DNA from 3 places in the Paraburkholderia sp. Cpub6 genome. Region 1 is predicted to be linked to each of the others. Evidence: riboswitches for the same ligand, from Rfam matches in the RefSeq annotation. Region 1 holds a riboswitch; each other region holds the start of a gene.
The links. Region 1 has a riboswitch for cobalamin ahead of HDG33_RS36720 (CbtB-domain containing protein). Riboswitches for the same ligand answer to the same signal wherever they lie in the genome.

Region 1 (3,090 bases):
GCCGCGCCTGAACCACCACTACCCGGCACTGCTTCGTTTGCGTCGCTGCGTCTGCAGCAGAGAAGCGAGATTATGGAGAGCGGTCGACAACACGTCAATACCCTTCTCACAATTTATTTTAAAAAGTTGAAGAGCTTAAAAATTGAGCAGCGCCGCGTGCAACCTGAATTAGTTAGGCTTCCAATTGAATTCTCCGGAGCGCCGCGGCGAAAGGGAGAGATGAGTGGAGTTGCGAAAAGCCGTTAAGCAGCTTTTCCACAGAAAATGTTTGCAAGGCTGTGGATAACCGCTCCACAACCGCGGCAAGTGCTTGATCCAAAACCATTCTCGCGCGTTGCGCGCGAAGCATGGCCGCTTGCGCGGCCGCGTGTCACCGTCACAATCAGGCGGACTTCATCGTCACCCGCGCATTCGTACGCATAAAAGCGCTGCGCTCGACCATCGCGCCAAACAGCAGCCCGATCGTCGTCCACATGACCACCTGCATGCCGATCGCCGCGACGCGGAACTTCCACAGCAGCACAGCCGGGAACGCGGCCGGCACTTCATTGATGACCGGCATCGACAGTTGCACGGCCGCGATGATCACGACGAACAAGAGCCACGCGACGATCGAACCGTTCCACGCACCCAGCTTCGCCGCCGCGCGACGCCGCACCTTCAGCGAAAACACCATCGTCGCGAGCGAAATCGCGATCATCAGAAAGAACAGGCCCGTGCGCGTGCCGATCGTCTCCGGATCACCGACCGACGGCGGATTGGCCGGATACTTGATATTCGGCACGATCACGAGCGTGATGAACGCGCCAAGCGCGAGCCACGCGGACAGCGCGCGCACGCTCAACGTACCCGCGCGTCCATACCCATACGCAAACACCAGCGAGAACAGCCCGCCAAAAGCCGCGCCATACGTGACCACGCCAGTCAGCAGGCCGAGGCCAGCCTGCGTCTGACGGCTCACGATTTCGGGCTCGGGCGCCTCGCCGCGCGCGGCGGCCGCTTTTTCTTCGAATGAAATGGCCTGATCGACCTGTGGTTCGCCGACGATTCGCGCGAACGCGAACGTAAGCAAGCCCGCGACGATGCCCGCGAGCATCCCGCGCACCAACAATTTACCTACCATGTCGAACTCCGTTAGTGGCAGGGAAAGCCGAGCAGATGACGGCCGTCGTGCACGAACTCATGCACGTACATGCCGGGCACGAGCGACGTCGCGCCCTGTTCCGCACCAACGAAGTAAAGCGCGAGCAACAGCAGCAAGCCGCCGAACACGACCCACGGCAGCAGTTCGCGCAAAGGAATGGGAGTGGGCTGGGCCGCCGGTTGCGCGGCGCGATCAAGAACAGCTTCGGTCATGATGGACATCTCCTGGGGTGACGCGCCCCGAAAGTCGATTGCAGAGGCATGGTGCGAAGCTCAGGTCTGGCTTTCGGCTCTTGTGGATTGCAATGTCGATTACAGTGGCGCGACCGCGCCGGGCTCTCACCGGCTTCCGTGCTTCGCAGTGCCGCTATTCTACGCGCTAAACTGCGGCTTCCGTGACGGCGGGGGCTACCTCGCAACGCGCGCCGCGAGCCGATGAAACCTCGCAGGCAAGTACGAATGGAGCGCCAACGCAAAGAATGAATACGCGACTATTACTGGTGAGCCACGCGGCAACGGCCGCGCAACGCGCGGGCCGCTTCCCTGCCGACGATCCGCTCGACGCGCGCGGTCGCGCCGAAGCCGAAGCGGCGCGCGCGCGTCTCGCGCTTCCCGCCGACGCCGCCGTGTTCACCAGCCCCGCCGCCAGCGCGCGCGAAACGGCCGCCGCGCTCGGTCTGAGCGCCACGCCTGCCGACGCATTGGCGGATATCGACTATGGCAAATGGCGCGGCCAGCGCCTCGCGGACATTGCCGACGCAACGCCCCGCGAACTCGCCGCCTGGACACGCGAGCCCGACGCCGCGCCGCCCGGCGGCGAGTCGTTCGGTCAACTCGTGCAGCGGGTTGGAGAGTGGCTCGACGCGCAGCAGGCAGACGTGCGTTCATGCAATGCCGTCAACGAAGCAAGCTTCGCGGCCTTTGCGCACAGTCGAACCATCGTCGCCATCACCCACGCGGCTCTGCTGCGAGCGGCAATCGTGCACGCCCTCGGCGCATCGCCAAACGTGTTCTGTCGCATCGAGATCGCGCCGCTGTCGGTCGTCGAATTACGCCACTCGCGACGCGGCTGGTCGTGGTGGCCGGCCGCCACCGCCTGAACGGCACCGCCGCTTACCTGCCCGACACCACGAGCCGCAACCGGTTGGACCCCTCGGGCGTCACGGTGATTTCGGTGCGTCGATCCTTCGCGCCGAGATAAAAGTGCTGACGTCCCGGCGAATTCTGATCGTGCGTTGCATCGGGCAGGCAGGACGCGACGTCGGCCGCGGCCGCTTCCAATGCATCCGCGTTCGAGCCCGCCGCCTGATGCGGCGTCCACGTGCACTGGAAACTTCGATGCGCGGCCGAACATTGCGCGTCATCGCCATAAGGTTGCGCAACGCCCTTGCCGTCGTCGGGTGTCAGCGAGGCGAAGCCGTCCGGCGCCGCGGCCACGATCCGTTTGAGCGCACCGCAAGGTCTGGGGCTATCGTCGGCGGATGCACCGACCGGCAGCAGCGCAACGAGCGATGCCGCGGTAAGCGCGATAGCAGAAAGTCGACAGGTTTTCATGGTGTGCGTGAAGCTTCCCAAGTGCTGCTGAAGAAAAACTCGCAGCGAGCCACCTTTCTTTAACAGCACGCTTCATGCCCATGCGCGCGAGGCCCGAGCACGCAGGCAATGCACGACGGCACACAAATTGCGTAGCGCCATACCGGCCGCGACATCGCGCCCGTTCCGATCAAAGCCACTGCCGACGTCATTTCAACCATCATGTCGACCACTACCGCCGCCCCTACCCCCGCCCGCATATCGTCGGGCATCGAAGGCATCGACGACATCCTCGGCGGTGGTCTTACGCCGAACCGCATGTACCTAGAGCGTGTTAGGCACTTTTCATAATCGGTGCAGCATGAACGAGCATAAGCATGGCGAAGACGACGAAGTGCAGGCCTGCCAGGGTTT
Region 2 (3,911 bases), on a different contig from region 1:
GCATCGGCTTGCCGTCGAGCGGCCGGTTCGAGTTCACGCTTTCGTCGACCGATTAGGCGCGTTTTACCGACGCTTGGTTCCCCAATTAATGCTTCGCCGCCGCATCGGAAACGATGACCTGGATGCGATCACGACAGGTGCCGCGTCGCGCGTTCGCCCTTAAACCAGCTGTTTGGTGATGAAGCGCCATTCGGCTTCGGTCACCGGCGTGATCGACAGGCGATTGCCTTTGGCGAGCACGCGCATGTCCTGCAATTCGGCATGCTCGCGCAGCGCGGCAAGCGGAATCAGCCCGATTTTCTTCTTGAACACGACGTCGACGAGCATCCAGCGCGGCGTTTCCGGCGACGATTTCGCGTCGTAGTACGGACTCTTTTTATCGAACTGCGTAGGGTCCGGATACGCGGTCGACGAGACCTCCGCGATGCCCGCGATGCCGGGCTCCGGACAGCTCGAATGATAGAAGAGCACGCCGTCGCCGACCTGCATCACGTCGCGCATGAAGTTGCGCGCCTGATAGTTGCGTACGCCGGTCCACGGCAAGGTGCGATGAGGAGCGTTGGCGAGGTCGTCGATGCTTGCTTCGTCCGGTTCGGACTTCATCAGCCAGTAGCGCATGAATCGGAGTGAGCGTGTGAGATTGAACGAAGCGCTACAACAGCAGGCGCGTACGGAAAAGCCCCTGAAAAAGGCGCTCAAACGAAAAAACGACGACCAAAGAAAAACGGCATCGAACCGAAGTCCGATGCCGTTCCAGATAAGGTCCCCGCCTTAGCCGCTAGGCCGGCATCCTGAACCGAGGGTTCAGAATTGGTCGCAGTTAGCAACACTTCGGGTACATCAGACTGAGTGACGCGCACACCCGTGCTACAAATTTCCGCAACCGTGCACATGGCATTGGTTCAAGGAATGTATGACCTTGGCGAACCAGGCAGGGAAGCTAAACCGATGAAGCTACAACCCAAACCGTTCAACACGTGACCGGTTCGAAACCGGCCCACTACTGCTTACTGCAAGCTGTACTGCTCGATCACAGTACCTAGCTGTTCGTTCATTTGCTGCATTGTACGCCGGATTTCTTCAGCAGGAAATGCTTCTCCGTGTCGCACGCTGCTTTGCAGCTTAAGCAGTTCCGATGCCAGCGACAGCGCAGCCATCACCGCGATGCGATCGGTGCCGCGCACGTTGCTGCCGCTGCGGATTTTCTGCATCTCGGCGTCGACGCGCGCGACCGCCTCGAGCAGCGCGCCTTCCGTTTCCGGCGAACAGGCGAGACGATAGGGTACTTCGAGAATCGATACTTCGATCTGCTTGGTGGTCATGCGCTTTCTCCGTGTCGGCTCACGTCGCTTTCCGCTTCCTCGTGTTCGGGCTGGGCGGACTCGAGCAGATCGAGCTGGTTATCCGGTTCGCTGCTCGCGCGTGCGCGCGGCAATTTTTCGAGAATCGCATTCAGGCGCACCTGAGCGTCGTCGATCTTGGCGGACAGCGCGTCGCGTTCCGCCTGCAGTGCGTCGCGCTCTTCGCGCAATTGCGCGAGTTCCGCATGCGTGGCTTGCACTTCGGCACGCGTTTGCGCGAGCTGCTCTTCGAGCGCGAGCCGCGCTTCGTTGTGGCGCTGGCTGATCGCAATCAGCTTGCCGATGTTCTGGGAGAGTGATTCGAGTTCGGTGAGCATGTGCTGCGTCCTCTAAAGACATCGCATTTTAGCGCGGAATATTACAGGTTCCGACAATTGTCTCGTTTCGAGACGTAACAGCATCGCTTCGTGCACGTTCGTTGGGTGTCGCGTCGTCGACCATAAGATAAAAACCGGCAATCCATCCGACAATAACCTGCATTCAACAGAACCGATTGCGCTCCGGTCGACCTTTCTTGACGCCCCGCGAGGCCGCTCCTAAACTTCCCGCACTCTGGTGCCCGCGCGCGCTTTTCGGCGCGCGCAGTTAAACGGGAAGCAGGGCGCGCGCGGTGCCAAAACCGGATGCGCGAACCTGCGCTGCCCCCGCAACGGTAAGCGACCGCATGTGATGTGCTCATGCAGGTCGGTCCTGGTCGCAAGGTTGGAAGTTCAACGTGCGAGTGTGCCACTGCGCGTCACGCGTGGGAAGGCGGATCGATGTGTCGTAGCCCGGATACCGGCCAGAAAAGAGGGACGTCCCCCCGCGAAAACGCTAAACAAGGGGGCGCCTCGTGACGCGACGGCCTGCGGGGAAGCAGGCCGCGCACGCTATCCACAGGAATGTCATCCCATGCTGTCCCCCATCGCCCGCGCAACGCTGCTCGCGTTCGCGAGCCTGCCGCTCGTCGTGCATGCGCAAAGCGCCGAGCCTGCGTCTTCATCGTCCGCGACGGATGCAACCGCTGCGAGCGCCGCAAACGTTGCCGACGCGGCCAATCTCACTTCCACCGATGCGTCGGGCAACCTGCTGTCGCCGATCGTCGTGACCGCGCAACGCGGACCGCAAGCGTTGCGCGATGCGATCCCGCAGACCACGCGGTTCGATCAGCAGGACATCGCCGACACGACCGCGACCGATCTGCCCGGCCTGCTGCAACTCGCGCCAGGCGCGCAAATCTCGCGCACGGGTGGCCCCGGTTCGACCACGAGCCTCTTTCTGCGCGGCGCATCGTCGACGCAATCGCTGCTGCTGATCGACGGCGTGCGCGTCGATTCGGTGAGTCTCGGCTCAGCTCAACTCGCACAGATTCCGCTCGATCAGGTCGATCACGTCGAAGTGGTGAACGGCAACGTGTCGGCGTTGTATGGCTCGGGCGCAATCGGCGGCGTCGTGCAGGTGTTCACGAAAGACGGCGGCGATCATCCGCCGCGTTTCAATTTTTCGGTCGGCTACGGCAGCTATCGCACGCAGACGCAAACGGCCGGCGTGAACGGCGCGCTCGATCAGGACGGCCGCACGACTTTCAATATTTCGCTCGCGCGCACGAAGGACGACGGCTTTTCGTCGCTCAATCCGCTCGAGGCGCCGAACGCGAATCCGAACGCGAACGGCAATCTGAACGAGAGCATCAGCGCGTCGCTGCGTCACAAGTTCACCGACAGGTGGGACGCGGGCGTCAGCTACTTCCAGTCGAACAACGACAACAGCTACGACAATGCGTACGGCGAGCCCACCGATCTGAACAATCTCTATAGCAAGGTGCGTCAGGTGTCGGTATTCGCGAACGGCAAGCTGACCGACTGGTGGACCACCCACGTCACGCTCGCCGAGGGCGACGACCGCAGCGTGTCGAACACCAATGGCATCTACAACGGCCGCTTCGATACCGACAATCGCCAGTACACGTGGCAGAACGATTTCGCGCTCGCCGCGAACCAGAAGCTGCAACTCGGCTACGAGCATCTCGACCAGACGCTCGACTCCGACACGTTCGCCGCGCCCGACCGTCACGTCGATTCGGTCTTCGCGGGCTACAGCGCGCGCTTCGGCCGCAACCAGTTTCAGGCCAACGTGCGACGCGACCAGTACTCCGATTTCGGTGGAGCGAACAGTTACTATCTCGGCTACGGATTCGACATCACGTCGCGCTGGAAGGTAACCGCAAGCTATTCGGATGCGTTTCGCGCGCCGAGCTTCGACGATCTGTACTATCCGATCAGCGGCAATCCGTCGATCCAGCCCGAGCGCAGTCATTCGGTCGAAGCCGGTTTGCAGTACGCGACCGATGCGCTCGGCGTGATGCGTCTGAACGCATTTCAGACGCGCTATACGAATCTGATCGACTACGTGCAGACGATCCCCGGCATCTACCTCGCGGAGAACGTCGGCCGTGCGAAGGTGCAGGGACTCGAGGGATCGTGGAGCGGTCATGTCGGTAAGACCGACGTGCGCGCAACGGTGACGCTGCAGAACCCGGTCGATCTCGACAACGGTACCGACCTCGTGCGG
Region 3 (3,911 bases), on a different contig from region 1:
TCGGAGCGCTGCGCGGACGGCGGCTTCGATATCAGCGGCTTCGCTGCGCAAGCGGCAACCGATGCCGACGCTCAGCGTTTTGATCGCGCGTCCGAATCCGTGTCGTGTCGCGCTCGCTGCCAGTTCGTGAGCAACGCCGGCCTCGCGTTTGGCCGCATCACGCGCCAGTGCGAGCGACGCCACACCGCCGATCACGACGATCGCCGGCGAGCCGAGCCCCGCGCGCGCCACCGCCTCGGCGAACTCGCGAAGCGGCGCGAGCACATGACGCTGCTCAGGCCGCGTCGCCGACTCGATCGCCGCGCACGGCGTGTCGGCGGACATGCCGGCAGCGAGCAATGCGCGGGCGATCTCGCCGAGCCGGCGCATGCCCATGTAGATCACCAGCGTCATGCGCGTCGCGGCGAGCGCGGCCCAGTCCGGTTCGCCACTGCCGGCGCCGTGGCCGGTGACGAACACGACGCCCTGCGCGTGATCACGATGCGTGACCGCGATACCGAGCGCCGCGGGCGCCGCGATGCCGGCCGTGATGCCGTTGATCACGTCGACTTCGATACCCGCGGCCCGTAGCGCCTGCAACTCTTCGCCGCCGCGGCCGAACACGAACGGATCGCCGCCCTTGAGCCGCGCGACGCTGCGCCCCGCGCGCAGATGCCCGAGCATTTGCGCGACGATGTCGGCTTGCGGCGTCGACGGATGGCCGCCGCGTTTGCCGACGTACACGACTTGCGCGTCGGTGCGCGCGAACTGCAGCACGTCGGGATTCACCAGATCGTCGACGAGCACGACATCGGCCTGCGCGAGCGCGCGGGTGGCCTTCAGCGTGATCAGTTCGACGTCGCCGGGACCGGCGCCGATCAGCCAGGCGCGCGTCATCGCGGCGTGCATGGCGCGCGCCATGCGGTGATGGAAGAAGAGAAGCGGCGTGCGACAGCACACGCGGCGGTGAATATAGAGGTCATGCGCAACTGCGAATCCGGGCACGCGCGATGCCGCGCTGCTACGCCTTCACATCCGTTCCCCGCGGATTCCGGCGGCCGGCGGCGCCACGTGATGCACGGATGCAATGCGGCACCGCCTCCGCGTCTGGCCGGTATCCGGGCTGGCGGCCTCATGCGCTTCGCCTTCCCGTCCCGGTTTGTGGATTCGCGGGACAGTGGCATCAAAAACGCATGCGCGGCACGTCGGAATCGAAGGCGAATCGAATCGCGCGCCGCAGGTCGCTTACCGTTGCGGGGACAGCACAGGTTGAACGCGCGAGGCGCTGCCTGTTTCCCGTTTAACTGCACACGCGAGCGCATGTGCGGGCACCAAACGCGCGCATACGATAGCACATGGCGCCTTGCCGGATAAGCCTCGGCGGCGCTTTCCGGCTCGGTGCGTTGCTTGACTGCGCAAGTCCCCGGGCCTACACTCGCACGCACTTTGGGTGCTCGCGTGCGCGCTCGTGCGCATGCAGTTAAACGGGAAACAGGGAGCCATCTGCTCTGGAGCGGCTAACCTGTGCTGTCCCCGCAACGGTAAGCGAAAAGCGGTTCCGGCTTGATAGCCGGGCACCGCAGTGCCGGCTTCGATGTCCTCGCGTAAGGTCGCGTGGACATTTCACCACTGGACGAGAAACCACTCGGCCGGGAAGGGGAAGCGGCGCTTTCGCCAGCCCGGATACCGGCCCAAAGAAGCAGAACGACCGCCGCGGGGATGCGGCGGCGCGTTCATGACCTCAGTTCCGCTTTCTGTATTTCCGTTGTCGCGGCCATGCCGTCGTTCGTCCCCGTGTCTGGTGATCGCTGGTAGTGCTGCGCGTGCTTCATTCGCTCCATTCGCCAGCCGATGCGGACCCTCGCGCGGACTTTCCGGCATACCGATCAACGCCAAGGGATGGACCTCACGATGCAAACTCAATTGCGCAAGATCCCCGTCACGATCGTCACGGGCTTTCTCGGCAGCGGCAAAACCACGCTGCTGCGGCACATTCTTCAGCATGCGGGCGGCAAGCGCATCGCGGTGATCGTCAACGAGTTCGGCGAGCTCGGCATCGACGGCGAAATCCTCAAGGGCTGCGGCATCGGTTGCGATGAAAACGGCGTCGAGACCGAAGGGCAATTGTATGAACTCGCGAACGGTTGTTTGTGCTGCACCGTGCAGGAAGAATTTTTCCCGGTGATGGAAAAGCTCGCGGAGCGCCGCGATGAACTCGATCACGTGCTGATCGAAACGTCGGGCCTGGCGTTGCCGAAGCCGCTCGTGCAGGCGTTCAACTGGCCGCAGATCCGCAATGGCTTCACGGTCGACGCGGTGGTGACGGTGGTGGACGGCCCGGCCGCCGCGAGCGGCCAGTTCGCCGATAACCCGCTCGCCGTCGATGCGCAGCGCAAGGCCGATCCGAATCTCGATCACGAGTCGCCGCTGCACGAGCTGTTCGAAGACCAGTTGTCGGCGGCCGATCTGGTGATTCTGAACAAGACCGATCTGATCGACGAGTCGCGGCAGCACGAGGTCGAAGCCGCGATCCGCGCGGAGATTCCGCCGCAGGTGAAGATCGTGCGAGCGCAGCAGGGGCGGCTCGACCTGCATACGCTGCTGGGCCTCGAAGCGGCGTCGGAAGAGACGATCCACCTGCGTCATGACCACCACGGTTCCGCGGACGACCCCGATCACCACCACGATGAATTCGATTCGGTCGTCGTGCAGGCATCCGTACCGTCGCGCGACGCGGCGCTCGCCGCCTTGCTGGCGCTCGTCGAAACCCACACGATTTACCGTGTCAAAGGCTTCGCGGCACTGCAGGGCGCGGCGATGCGTCTCGTGATCCAGGGCGTGGGCCGGCGCTTCGACAGCTACTTCGACCGGCGCTGGCAAGCGGGTGAAAATGGCGACGGCGCGTTGAGCCGCTTCGTGCTGATCGGCGCAGACCTCGACCAACACGCGCTGCAACAGGCGTTCGACGCGGCGCTCGGCGCGACGTCGAACGCGACGGCATAAACGGGCGCACCAGCATGCATCTGCTGCGCACGACGCCGGGCGGCTTCGTCGACGATACGCAGGGCGTGATCCGCATCGATCAGCAGCCCGCCGAGATCGTCGTGCTCAGTTCCGCCGACACCACGCTGTCGCTGCTCGCGAGCGTGGTGCCGCGTCTCGGCGACGGCTTCCCGAGCGTGCGGCTCGCGAACGTCACGTATCTGCGTCAGCCTGCCTCGGTCGATTTCTATCTGGACGACGTGTTGCAGCATGCGCGCGTGGTCGTCGTCGATCATCTCGGCGGCGAAACGTATTGGCCGTACGGCATCGAGCAGGTGGTCGCGCTCGCGCAGCGCAAACAGCAAACACTCGCGATGTTTTCCGGCGATCTGCAGGAAGACCCGAACCTGCTCGCGCGCAGCACCGCGAGCGCCGAGTTGTGTCAGCAGCTGTGGCGCTATCTGCGCGAGGGCGGTCCGCAGAACGCCGAGGCGTTTTTGCGCTGCATCGCGTATCGCGCGCTCGACTGGGGGCGCGAACCCGATCCGCCCCGCGCGTTGCCGGCCGCGTCGTTGTATCACCCGGAGCGCGATACCCCCATCGTCGCCGACTGGCAGGCGCGTTGGCGGCAAGACGCGCCGGTCGTCGCGATTCTGTTCTACAAGGCGCATCTGCAGGCCGCCAATACCGCGGTGTTCGATGCGCTGATCGACGCGCTCGAAGCGCAAGGGCTCAATCCGCTGCCGCTCGCGATCACGTCGCTGAAGGATGCGGTGAGCCGCGATGTCGTGCAGTCGCTGTGCGCGCAACATGGTGTCGCGCTCGTGCTGAACACGACCGCGTTCGCCGCTTCCGCGATCGACGACCCGGAGCCGCTCGCGCTCGCCGGCGACGCGCCGGTGTTCCAGGTAATCCTGAGCGGCGGTAATCGCGAAGACTGGCTGAAGGAC

Region 2: it holds a riboswitch for cobalamin, as region 1 does, so the genes downstream of both, HDG33_RS00375 (TonB-dependent receptor domain-containing protein) here and HDG33_RS36720 (CbtB-domain containing protein) in region 1, are expected to answer to the same signal.
Region 3: it holds a riboswitch for cobalamin, as region 1 does, so the genes downstream of both, cobW (cobalamin biosynthesis protein CobW) here and HDG33_RS36720 (CbtB-domain containing protein) in region 1, are expected to answer to the same signal.

The regions. Positions count from the first base shown of each region.
Region 1 is NZ_JACHDM010000079.1:17-3,106, forward strand. It holds partial or broken gene HDG33_RS37070 (hypothetical protein) at 1-246, shown strand, start outside; gene HDG33_RS36715 (CbtA family protein) at 383-1,123, opposite strand; gene HDG33_RS36720 (CbtB-domain containing protein) at 1,135-1,356, opposite strand; cobalamin riboswitch at 1,397-1,552, opposite strand; gene HDG33_RS36725 (histidine phosphatase family protein) at 1,623-2,243, shown strand; gene HDG33_RS36730 (hypothetical protein) at 2,257-2,697, opposite strand; partial or broken gene HDG33_RS37965 (IS5/IS1182 family transposase) at 3,011-3,090, opposite strand, start outside.
Region 2 is NZ_JACHDM010000001.1:64,893-68,803, forward strand. It holds gene HDG33_RS00355 (EVE domain-containing protein) at 160-618, opposite strand; RNA gene ssrS (6S RNA) at 760-941, opposite strand; gene HDG33_RS00365 (cell division protein ZapA) at 1,008-1,322, opposite strand; gene HDG33_RS00370 (ATPase) at 1,319-1,678, opposite strand; cobalamin riboswitch at 1,898-2,162, shown strand; gene HDG33_RS00375 (TonB-dependent receptor domain-containing protein) at 2,253-3,911, shown strand, end outside.
Region 3 is NZ_JACHDM010000015.1:6,332-10,242, reverse strand. It holds gene HDG33_RS38095 (cobalamin biosynthesis protein) at 1-63, opposite strand, end outside; partial or broken gene cobA (uroporphyrinogen-III C-methyltransferase) at 151-876, opposite strand; cobalamin riboswitch at 1,071-1,330, opposite strand; cobalamin riboswitch at 1,411-1,689, shown strand; gene cobW (cobalamin biosynthesis protein CobW) at 1,891-2,982, shown strand; gene cobN (cobaltochelatase subunit CobN) at 2,997-3,911, shown strand, end outside.